DNA from 2 places in the Pectobacterium versatile genome. Region 2 is predicted to be linked to the other one. Evidence: predicted binding sites of a transcription regulator. Region 2 holds the regulator's gene; the other holds the start of a gene.

Region 1 (5,474 bases), 320 kb from region 2:
CGAACAACGCCCCTTTATTGTCATCACCGAAGAGTTCAACATTAAGCTGCACGCGTGCCTTACGCCCACGCGCGAGACGATCCAGATCGCCACTCAGCGACCCTAAATCAGCAATAGCGTTCGGTCGGCCACTTACTGGCGCACTGTAACGAATGTGCGCATCCGCCAGAATGATCGTTCCACCGAGGTGTCGTTCACGCAGCAACAGCCAGATTAATCCCCACCCGGTGAGCGTAGCGAGAGAAAACATGCTGCCGGCAAAAAGCGTGTGATGTGGATTCTGGTTGCCTGTTTCAGGCATAGTGGTAATAAATTGCTTTCCGGTGTACTGGCTTATCCGCACACCCATTTTTTCACTCAGGGGAATGTGCTCATACCACGCCTGCTGCAACTGTCCGCACCAGTCAGGGCGATGCAAAATGTCATCCAGTGTCGCCACCGGTTTAATCATCAAGAAGTGCCGCACGGGTGTGGTTTGTGGCGCGGTGATCTCTCCCTGATTAACAAAGCCCAGCTTGGAGAAGAAATCCATTGCGTCTTCTCGGGCGCTACAGACCACGCGCTTGACGCTTTCCTGACGCGCGACTGACTCCAGAGTAATCGCAAGCAGCGTACCTAACCCTTTCCCTCGGACGTCGGGGTGAACAGCTAAAAAACGGATTGCCGCTTCATTATCCGCATTGATAGAAAGACGCCCAATCGCAACCAGCCTTCCCTGTTCATCCACCACAGTTTGGTGATGTGCCAGAGCATCATAGGCATCACGCTCGGAGCCCAGAGGCTGATGCAGAGGTTTACGCAGCATTTCCCAGCGAAATTGATAGTACGCATCCAGTTCTTCCGCGCTTTCAGGTACTCTCAAATGATACATAACCCTTCCTCTATACCGAGATGCCTCATTGCATCAGGGTTCATGAAATCAGACTGTTGAAGCAAATTTATACGCAGAACGGCAATGGTAATAGCACGTTACAACACCATGACATTACAGACCGATGACGCGACAATGCTATGTCTGTAGCCAGAACGTCACCGGGCCGTCATTCACCAATGCCACTTTCATATCTGCCGCAAACTGCCCCGTTTCCGTGTGAACGCCTTGCTCACGACACTGTCCGACAAAATATTGATAGAGGCGATCGGCCTCTGAGGGATGCGCACCGCGAGAAAAACCAGGCCGCATGCCACGCTGCGTATCGGCAACTAGCGTAAACTGCGAAACCACCAGCACATTGCCGCCAGCCTGACGAACATTGAGATTCATTTTCCCGTCATCGTCGCCGAATATGCGGTAACCCAATACACGTTCGCAAAGTCGCGTGGCTTTTTGTTCGTCATCGCCCTGCTCAACGCCCAGCAAGATCAGTAAACCTTTATCGATTTCCCCAACCACACTGCCTTCTACCGTAACGCTGGCGCTGGATACTCGTTGAATTAGCGCAATCATAAAACCCAACTACTCCTGATGTTATCATTCCCAATAGGGGCTGTGTCCGCCCCTGCGATATAAATCATGCTTTAGCCGTCGTCGCCTGCATGGCGAAAAAATCCGGCACCACCTGACGATCGGTCACCAGAATGCTGTGAATGCCCAGGCTTTGTGCCGCATCGACGTTCGCGGCATTATCGTCAAAAAAGACGGCTTGCGCAGGCGGAACGCCTTCCTCTGTCAGGACATATTGATAAATCGCCAATTCCGGCTTACGTAATCCAATATCTTGCGACAGGTAGAGCTTGTCGGCCGCCGTCGCCACTTCTGGGAATAGCGCAGGCCAGTGTGAACAGTGGAGACGATTAGTATTCGACAGAATCACCACGCGGTGCCCTTCCTGACGCAGGCGCTGCATGATGTCGATAACCTCAGGACGCAACGCGACAAAAATAGCCTGCCAGCCAGCGGTGAATTGTTCGAAGCTCAGGGCGATGCCCATTTCCTGGCACAGTCTGGTGGCAAATTCCTCGTCGCTGATCTCACCCCGCTCATGCTGTTCAAACGCCTCGCCCATGACAAAACGCTCTTGCAACGTCGCGAGCGGCGCGCTGCTCAGATTACTCCAGACACCCAATACTCTATTGAAATCAATATCTATGACGACATTGCCTAAATCAAAGATATACAGCATGGCAGTGACCTCCTGAAGTAATCGTAGGATTTTCACTGTAGCGGGAAATGGAGAAACTGAACAGGGAGGAAATATAAAGGAAAGGTTAAAGTGGAAGAAAGCGCATAAAATTCAGGGCACCCGAAGGTGCCCTGTTGCGTAACAAGACAAATCCGTCTGAAATTAGACGTCTTTGCTGCCGCGGCTAGCGCGTTTACGATCGTTTTCGGTCAGGTGACGCTTACGAATACGGACAGACTGTGGCGTAACTTCAACCAGTTCGTCGTCATCAATGAATTCCAGCGCTTGTTCCAGAGACATTTTGATAGCCGGAACCAGTGTGGTTGCTTCATCGGTACCCGATGCACGCATGTTGGTCAGTTTCTTACCGGTCAGACAGTTTACTGTCAGATCGTTAGAACGTGAGTGAATACCGATGATCTGGCCTTCATACACTTCTGCACCGTGTCCGAGGAACAGCTTACCGCGATCTTGCAGGCTGAACAGTGCAAACGCGACCGCTTTACCTTGACCGTTGGAAACCAGCACGCCGTTCTGACGCTGACCGATTTCACCGGGACGCACGTCATCGTAGTGGCTGAACGTGGAGTACAGCAGACCGGTACCAGACGTCATGGTCATGAATTCGGTACGGAAACCGATCAGACCGCGAGCTGGGATCAGGTAATCCAGACGGATACGACCCTTGCCATCTGGGATCATGTCTTTCACATCACCTTTACGCTCACCCATGGCTTGCATGACTGAACCTTGGTGCTGTTCTTCGATGTCCAGCGTCACGTTTTCAAACGGCTCTTGGTTACGACCGTCGATAACGCGGTTGATAACTTTCGGACGTGATACGGCCAGTTCAAAGCCTTCACGACGCATGTTTTCGATCAGAACTGACAGGTGCAATTCACCACGGCCAGAAACGCGGAACGCATCAGCGTCTTCGGTTTCGTCAACGCGCAGAGCAACGTTGTGCACCAGCTCTTTGTTCAGACGCTCCAGAATCTGGCGCGACGTTACATACTTACCTTCTTTACCGCAGAATGGTGAAGTATTAACGTTGAAGAACATGGTAACGGTAGGTTCATCGACGCTCAGTGCTGGCAGCGCTTCGACATTCTGCGGATCGCAGATGGTGTCGGAAATGTTCAGCTCGCCCAGACCGGTGATCGCGATGATATCGCCTGCTTCCGCTTCAGTCGCGTCGATACGCTCCAGACCCAGGTGAGTCAGAACTTTACCTACTTTACCGTTACGGGTTTTGCCTTCGCTATCAACAATAGTGACTTGTTGGTTAGGCTTAACTTTACCGCGCTTGATACGGCCGATACCGATAACGCCAACATAGTTGTTGTAGTCCAGCTGAGAGATCTGCATCTGGAACGGCGCATCCATCTCAACCTGAGGCGGAGAAACGTGATCGACAATCGCCTGATACAGCGGAGTCATATCTTCCGCCATGTCGGTATGGTCGAGACCCGCGATACCATTCAGCGCAGAAGCATAAATGATCGGGAAATCCAGTTGCTCGTCAGTCGCATCCAGGTTCACGAACAGGTCGAATACCTGATCGACAACCCAGTCAGGACGCGCACCAGGACGGTCAACTTTGTTGATAACCACAATTGGCTTCAGACCGTTGGCAAATGCTTTTTTGGTCACGAAACGCGTTTGCGGCATCGGGCCATCCATCGCATCAACAACCAGCAGTACCGAGTCAACCATCGACATTACACGTTCAACCTCGCCGCCGAAGTCGGCGTGTCCCGGGGTATCTACGATGTTAATACGGTAGTCTTTCCAATTAATGGCGGTATTTTTTGCGAGGATGGTAATTCCACGCTCTTTCTCCAAATCGTTGGAGTCCATTACACGCTCGGTTGCTTCGACACGTTCACCGAACGTTCCGGATTGTTGCAACAGCTTGTCAACCAGGGTGGTTTTCCCATGGTCAACGTGCGCAATAATGGCGATGTTACGCAAATTTTCGATCACAGCTTTGCCTCAGGCATTTAGAAATAGCGCGCTATTGTACACGTATTAATCGAGGGACTAAACAAGATCACAAGCATCTATGATAAACAACCTAGAGCTGCCTGCTTTGTGATCCCTTTCACGGTGCAAAAGCGCTACAAGCGAACATGAATGCACTAAATTAGTGCAATAATTCACATATGGAGCACCATTTTGGTGCTTTAAACTATAATGGTGCAGTGGGTTTACGTGAGAAAGCCCCAAGGAGCAACACATTGCACACATTTAAAAAGTTGGCACACTTTTAGCTTTAGTCTACTCACGGCAACAACATCAATCCACAACGATATTCGTTCCACGACGATAAATGACCAATCGGGAGAACCAAGTATGTCCGCAGAACATGTTTTGACGATGCTGAATGAGCACGAAGTGAAGTTTGTTGATTTACGCTTCACTGATACTAAAGGTAAAGAGCAGCACGTCACCATTCCGGCTCATCAAGTCAATGCCGACTTCTTCGAAGAAGGTAAAATGTTTGATGGTTCCTCGATTGGCGGCTGGAAAGGTATTAACGAGTCAGACATGGTTCTGATGCCCGATGCCAGCACCGCAATGATCGATCCGTTCTTCGAAGATTCTACACTGATCATTCGTTGTGACATCCTCGAGCCAGGCACAATGCAAGGCTATGACCGCGACCCGCGTTCTATCGCGAAACGTGCGGAAGATTTCCTGCGTTCTTCCGGCATTGCCGATACCGTCCTGTTCGGGCCTGAACCAGAATTCTTCCTGTTCGATGACATTCGTTTCGGCAGCAGCACGTCCGGTTCTCACGTTGCTATCGACGACATCGAAGCTTACTGGAACTCCGGTAAAGCATACGAAGGCGGTAACAAAGGTCACCGTCCAGGTCTGAAAGGCGGCTACTTCCCAGTTCCACCAGTCGATTCATCACAGGACATCCGTTCTGCAATGTGTCTGACCATGGAGCAAATGGGTCTGGTTGTTGAAGCTCACCACCACGAAGTGGCTACCGCTGGTCAGAACGAAGTGGCTACCCGCTTCAACACCATGACCAAAAAAGCTGACGAAATTCAGATCTACAAATATGTCGTGCATAACGTGGCTCACGCTTACGGTAAAACCGCGACCTTCATGCCAAAACCAATGTTCGGTGATAACGGTTCAGGTATGCACTGCCACATGTCTCTGTCTAAAGACGGCACTAACCTGTTCGCTGGCGACAAATACGGCGGCCTGTCTGAAATGGCGCTGTTCTACATCGGCGGTGTTATCAAGCACGCTAAAGCCATCAACGCCCTGGCGAACCCGACCACTAACTCCTACAAGCGTCTGGTCCCAGGCTACGAAGCACCTGTTATG
Region 2 (5,474 bases):
CGAGAAGCTGGGTGGCAGTTGCTCCATAGCATGCTCGAAGATCTCTGGGGATTCCGGCATATTGCGCACGTCAATGCTGACTGCTGCGGAAATGTTACGTGCCGCAAGCGTATTAGCCAGTTCTGGCAGTAGAACCACTGGCAGGTTATCTACGCAGTAGAACCCCATATCTTCCAGTGCGCGCAGGGCGACAGATTTCCCTGAACCTGAGCGACCACTGACAATCATCAGCACCATCTGACGACTCCCCTCTGGCAACGTGATGGCGAATTTTCATTGCCACTGTTTTTATAAAGTGATGTATAGCTAAAAAAATGACGGCTTAGCGCATGGATTGCAAGCATTCTCTGAATCCACCGCGAATCGCCCGTCATCGTGAACATGACAACCATCCGGCTTAACCAGCTTCCGTCATAATCTGGTATAGCTCTTCATCGCTTTGCGCCGCACGCAGGCGTCGGCAAACCGTTTTATCCGCCAGCCGCTTGGCAACAAGCGACAGGGTATGCAAATGGGTTTTACATTGTTCCGCTGGAACCAGCAAGGCAAAAAGCAGATCAACGGCCTGATTATCAATGGCATCGAAAGCGATCGGTTGCTCTAACTGGATGAAAACACCGATGGCGCCCAGCGCATTATCGTCTTCCAGCTTACCATGAGGAATGGCAATGCCGCCGCCGATTCCCGTGCTGCCCATCCGCTCTCGGGTCAGGATGGCATCAAAGATAATCTGCGAAGGAATATTAAGCTGCTTGGCGGCGAGCTCACTGATAATTTCCAATGCCCGTTTCTTACTCTGGCAGTGGACGGTGCTTCGGGTGCACTCAGGACGTAACACTGTGCTGAGCTGCAATACGGGATCGTGGTTCATTTTATTTTCACTTAACGACGCTTTCACTTCTGGTGATCCCGACCCATCGAATGGATGGGCCGAGTTTGTCCTTTGCCAAACGGCAAAGGAGAAAATTAGTGCTGCTTGAGTTTATCTTTATGCTTATTGAGCTGTCTCGCCAGCTTATCAATCAATAAATCTATCGCGGCGTACATATCTGCCGCCTCTGAGGTTGCATGCAGCTCGCCGCCATTAACGTGGAGCGTGGCCTCGGCAATTTGCTGAACTTTTTCCACTCTCAATACCACATTGACCTGATTAATCCGGTCAAAATACTGCTCTAATTTGGCAAACTTGCCATTGACAAAATCACGCAGCGGTTCAGTGATCTCGATGTGGTGTCCGGTAATGTTGAGCTGCATAGTGTCTTCCTTCTCTGTTGAGATCAAATCAGTTGTTTACGCTGATTCGATGGTGGGATAGATAAAGACTCTCGGTATTTTGCAACGGTTCGACGCGCCACGATGATGCCCTGATCGGAGAGCAGTGCCGTAAGCTTGCTATCGCTCAGTGGCTTCACGGGGTTTTCCGCTGCAATAAGCTTCTTCACCAACGCGCGGATTGCCGTTGATGACGCTTCTCCGCCACTATCCGTATTAACGTGGCTGGAGAAGAAATATTTTAGCTCAAAAATGCCGCGCGGGCTGTGCAGGAACTTTTGTGTCGTCACGCGTGAGATAGTGGATTCATGCATATCCACCGCTTGAGCGATGTCTGCCAGTACCATGGGCTTCATGAATTCCTCGCCCTGCTCGAAGAAATCCTGTTGCTGTTCGACGATGCTGCGGGTCACTTTCAGCAGCGTGTCGTTGCGACTTTCCAGGCTTTTGATGAGCCAGCGCGCTTCTTGCAGATTGCTGCGGATAAATTGTCCGTCGCTGTCGTTGCGTGCGCTGTTACCCAGCGCCGCATATTGCTGGTTAATCTGCAAACGGGGAACGCTGTCGGTGTTCAGTTCGACGACCCAGACTCCCTGAACTTTACGTATCAGCACGTCAGGAATCACGTATTCGGATTCGCCAGTGTTGATCGACTGTCCTGGACGGGGATCGAGCGATTGGATCAACGCCAGTGCTTCTTTCAGCACTTCTTCTTTCAGGCGCGTGATGCGGATCAGGCTGCGGAAATCATGGTTGGCTAACAGATCGAGATGATCGCTGACGATCAGGCGAGCTTCGGTCAGGCGGGGCGTGTCGTCGGCGAACTGGGAAAGCTGCACCAGCAGACAATCACGCAGGTCGCGGGCGGCGACGCCAACGGGATCGAAGCGCTGCACGCGTTTGAGTACGGCTTCAACTTCTTCCAGCGTCACGTCGTCGTCACCGATGCTCTCAAGAATGTCTTGTAGCGGTACGGTCAGGTAACCGGTGTTGTCCACCGCATCGACGATAGAGGTCGCGATAGCCGCGTCGGTGTCGGAAAACGGCGTCAGCTCAACCTGCCACATCAGGTAATCCTGAAGCGTTTGCGTAGTTTCGCCTTGATAAATCGGCAGTTCTTCATCGCGATAGTCGGTGCCGGTGCCTGACGGCGTGCCTGCGGAGTAGATTTCATCCCAGGTGGCATCAAGCGGCAATTCTTCCGGCATATCCCTTTGTTCAAGGGCTTCACCGGTATCCAGTGAATCGCTGTCTACCTTTTCAAATGACTCGATTTCGTCGTGCTGATCCGTTTGTTCAAGTAACGGATTACTTTCTAACGCCAGTTGAATCTCCTGTTGCAATTCAAGCGTGGACAGTTGCAACAGGCGGATCGCCTGTTGGAGCTGTGGAGTCATGGCCAGTTGCTGGCTAAGCCTGAGTTGCAAACCTTGCTTCATAAATCGCGCTAACGTCCCATAAGTACTGCAAAGATAAAATATTACCCTATCAGAGTCGGAAGCCTTCGCCCAGATACACGCGTTTTACCTGTTCATCGGCCAGAATATCGGTCGGTGAACCGTGGGCGATCAGGTTGCCCTGACTCACGATGTAGGCTCGTTCACAGACATCAAGCGTTTCACGGACGTTATGATCGGTAATCAACACGCCAAGCCCGCTATCACGCAGATGCTCAATGATTTTTTTAATATCCAGTACGGAGATCGGGTCTACGCCCGCAAACGGTTCATCCAGCAGGATGAACTTCGGATTCGCTGCCAGCGCACGCGCAATCTCTACGCGGCGTCTTTCTCCACCGGACAGCGATTGTCCCAGACTATCGCGCAAATGAATAATATGGAATTCTTCCATTAGCTCATTGGCACGATCTTCTTGCTGTTCGGTCGTCAGATCTTTACGGATCTGTAACACCGCCATCAGATTGTCATAAACGCTTAAGCGACGGAAAATAGAGGCTTCCTGCGGCAGATAGCCGATGCCGCGTAGCGCACGTTCGTGCAAAGGAAGCAGGCTGATGTCATCGTCGTCAATGACGATGCGTCCTTCATCACGCGGAACGATGCCGACGACCATGTAGAACGTTGTCGTTTTACCGGCACCGTTCGGCCCGAGCAGGCCGACAATTTCACCGGAATTAACGGTGAGGCTGACGTTTTCCACGACCTTACGGCCTTTGTACGCCTTGGCTAGGTTTTCTGCGATTAATGTTGCCATAACTTATTCAGTGACCCGTGGTTGCGGTTGCTGAGAACGAGAAGGCTGGCTTTTGTTCTCTTTCTCCTGAAGCTGAGAAGGGACCAACACCGTCGTCACGCGCTTTCCTTTGTCGCTGGTCGCTTCCATCTGCTGCTGTTTCACCAGATAAGTGATGCGATCGCCTTTGACATTGCTGTCCTGCTGTTCCAGATAGGCATTGCCTGTCAGCACCAGAAAGTCGGTGGCCAGCTCGTAGCGGATTTTCTGTGCGTGACCTTTTACCGGCTTGCCGTTGTCCTGCATCTGGTAGAACGTCACGGGGTTGCCGTAACCTTCCACCACTTCACTGCCTTGCGCGCCCTGTGGACGCGTCACGACGACCTTGTCGGCTTTCACTTCAATCGTCCCTTGTTTCACGACAACATTGCCAGTGAACGTCACCGTGTTGCCCTGCATGTCCAGAGATTGCTGTGCTGAATCAATGTGAATAGGTTGATTGCTATCGCCGGTGACGGCAAAGGCGGAAACGCTGACGGCGAACAGCGAGCTGGCGATCAGGGTGTTACGCATCAGATTATTGGTTTTGGATTTCATAAGAGGTTTTTACCTTTTCGATCAACTCGGCCGTTTTGTTACGCAGATTCCCGCGCATTTTCATTCCGCTTGAGGTAAAGCTGGTGCCGTACAGGGTCACTTCATCATCGGAAGAAACGTCCTGCGTGACCAGATTCACCTGGGCATTATTCGTTGTGATGCGCTGAAGCTGTGCGTCTTTCGTCAGGCTATTCACCTCGACGTTGCCGTACAGATAGAGCATCTTGTCTTTTGTCAGCTTGGCGCGATCGGCGCGTACTGACCAGGTTGCCGTGCCTTGTTCATTGAACAGCGTGGCAACAGGCTTGGTAAACCAGCTCAACTGCTCGTCGTTGAAATATTCCGCTTTTTCCGAAATCAGTCTGTAGCTCAGCTTACCCGCAGGGCTGTATACCTGCGTGTTGGTCTTTTCGCTGGTATAGACCGGTACGGCGGGGTCGTTTGCATCCGGTGCTGCTACCGTGTCGTCATCCGCAATATTCCAGCCGATGAGGATAAGCACCAACAGGGCCAGAAAAGCGGTGAGCCAACGCTTGGTTTTACTCATATTGACAACCCTTTGGCATGCTCCAGCTTGTCCTGCGAGAACAGAATCAAATCACACAGCTCACGTACTGCGCCACGGCCTCCCGCAATGCGGGTGACATAATCTGCGCGTGGTAACAGCAGCGGATGGGCGTCTGCCACGGCAACGCTCAGCCCGACCTGCGCCATCACGGGCCAGTCGATCATATCGTCGCCGATATACGCCACCTGATTTGCCGTGACTGACAGTTTATCCAACAGATCGTTGAAGGCCAAAACCTTATCCGATTGCCCTTGATAAAGATGGTTAATGCCCAGCGTTTTACACCGATCTTCCAGCAATTTTGCTGAACGCCCGGTAATGATGGCAACCTCAATATCGGACGTCAGCAAGCAGCGAATACCATAACCGTCGCGGACGTTAAAGGCTTTCAGCTCTTCGCCGTGATTGCCCATATAAATCAGACCATCGGACATCACGCCGTCAACGTCGCAGATTAACAGGCGAACCTCACGGGCTTTATCCAGTACCTGTTGATCGACAGGCCCATAGCAGGTATCGGTTTGCGCCCTGACTTCACTCATTCACTATTATCCTTTCTTTTTAAACCACGCCAGCCCGCAGCATATCGTGCATATGGACGATCCCGACCAGACGATCGTTTTCTGCCACCAGCACTGAGGTGATGTGGCGCGACTGCATCAGGTTAAGTGCATCCACCGCCAGCGTTTGCGGTGCGACCCGGATGCCGCCCGCGGTCATCACATCAGCAATGCGCGCGCTGTTCAAGTCAATATTCATGTCGAAGATGCGGCGCAGGTCACCATCGGTGAAGATGCCCTGAATTTTCATATCCGCCTCGCAGATTACCGTCATACCCAGATTT

Evidence for each region. The regulator sigma-54, encoded in region 2, starts transcription at its own class of promoters, with help from an activator protein. The targets are predictions, from matches to a motif close to GTTGGCACANNTTTCGCTNT.
Region 1: a site for sigma-54 is predicted at 4,381-4,400, ahead of glnA (glutamate--ammonia ligase). Genes of this name have one in related genera too.

Annotation. Positions count from the first base shown of each region.
Region 1 covers NZ_CP034276.1:35,841-41,314, reverse strand. The annotation lists gene fabY (fatty acid biosynthesis protein FabY) at 1-871, opposite strand, end outside; gene dtd (D-aminoacyl-tRNA deacylase) at 1,010-1,447, opposite strand; gene yihX (glucose-1-phosphatase) at 1,512-2,123, opposite strand; gene typA (ribosome-dependent GTPase TypA) at 2,286-4,109, opposite strand; gene glnA (glutamate--ammonia ligase) at 4,479-5,474, shown strand, end outside.
Region 2 covers NZ_CP034276.1:355,192-360,665, forward strand. The annotation lists gene rapZ (RNase adapter RapZ) at 1-237, opposite strand, end outside; gene ptsN (PTS IIA-like nitrogen regulatory protein PtsN) at 398-871, opposite strand; gene hpf (ribosome hibernation promoting factor) at 967-1,254, opposite strand; gene rpoN (RNA polymerase factor sigma-54) at 1,278-2,711, opposite strand; gene lptB (LPS export ABC transporter ATP-binding protein) at 2,761-3,486, opposite strand; gene lptA (lipopolysaccharide ABC transporter substrate-binding protein LptA) at 3,490-4,062, opposite strand; gene lptC (LPS export ABC transporter periplasmic protein LptC) at 4,043-4,609, opposite strand; gene kdsC (3-deoxy-manno-octulosonate-8-phosphatase KdsC) at 4,606-5,172, opposite strand; gene kdsD (arabinose-5-phosphate isomerase KdsD) at 5,192-5,474, opposite strand, start outside.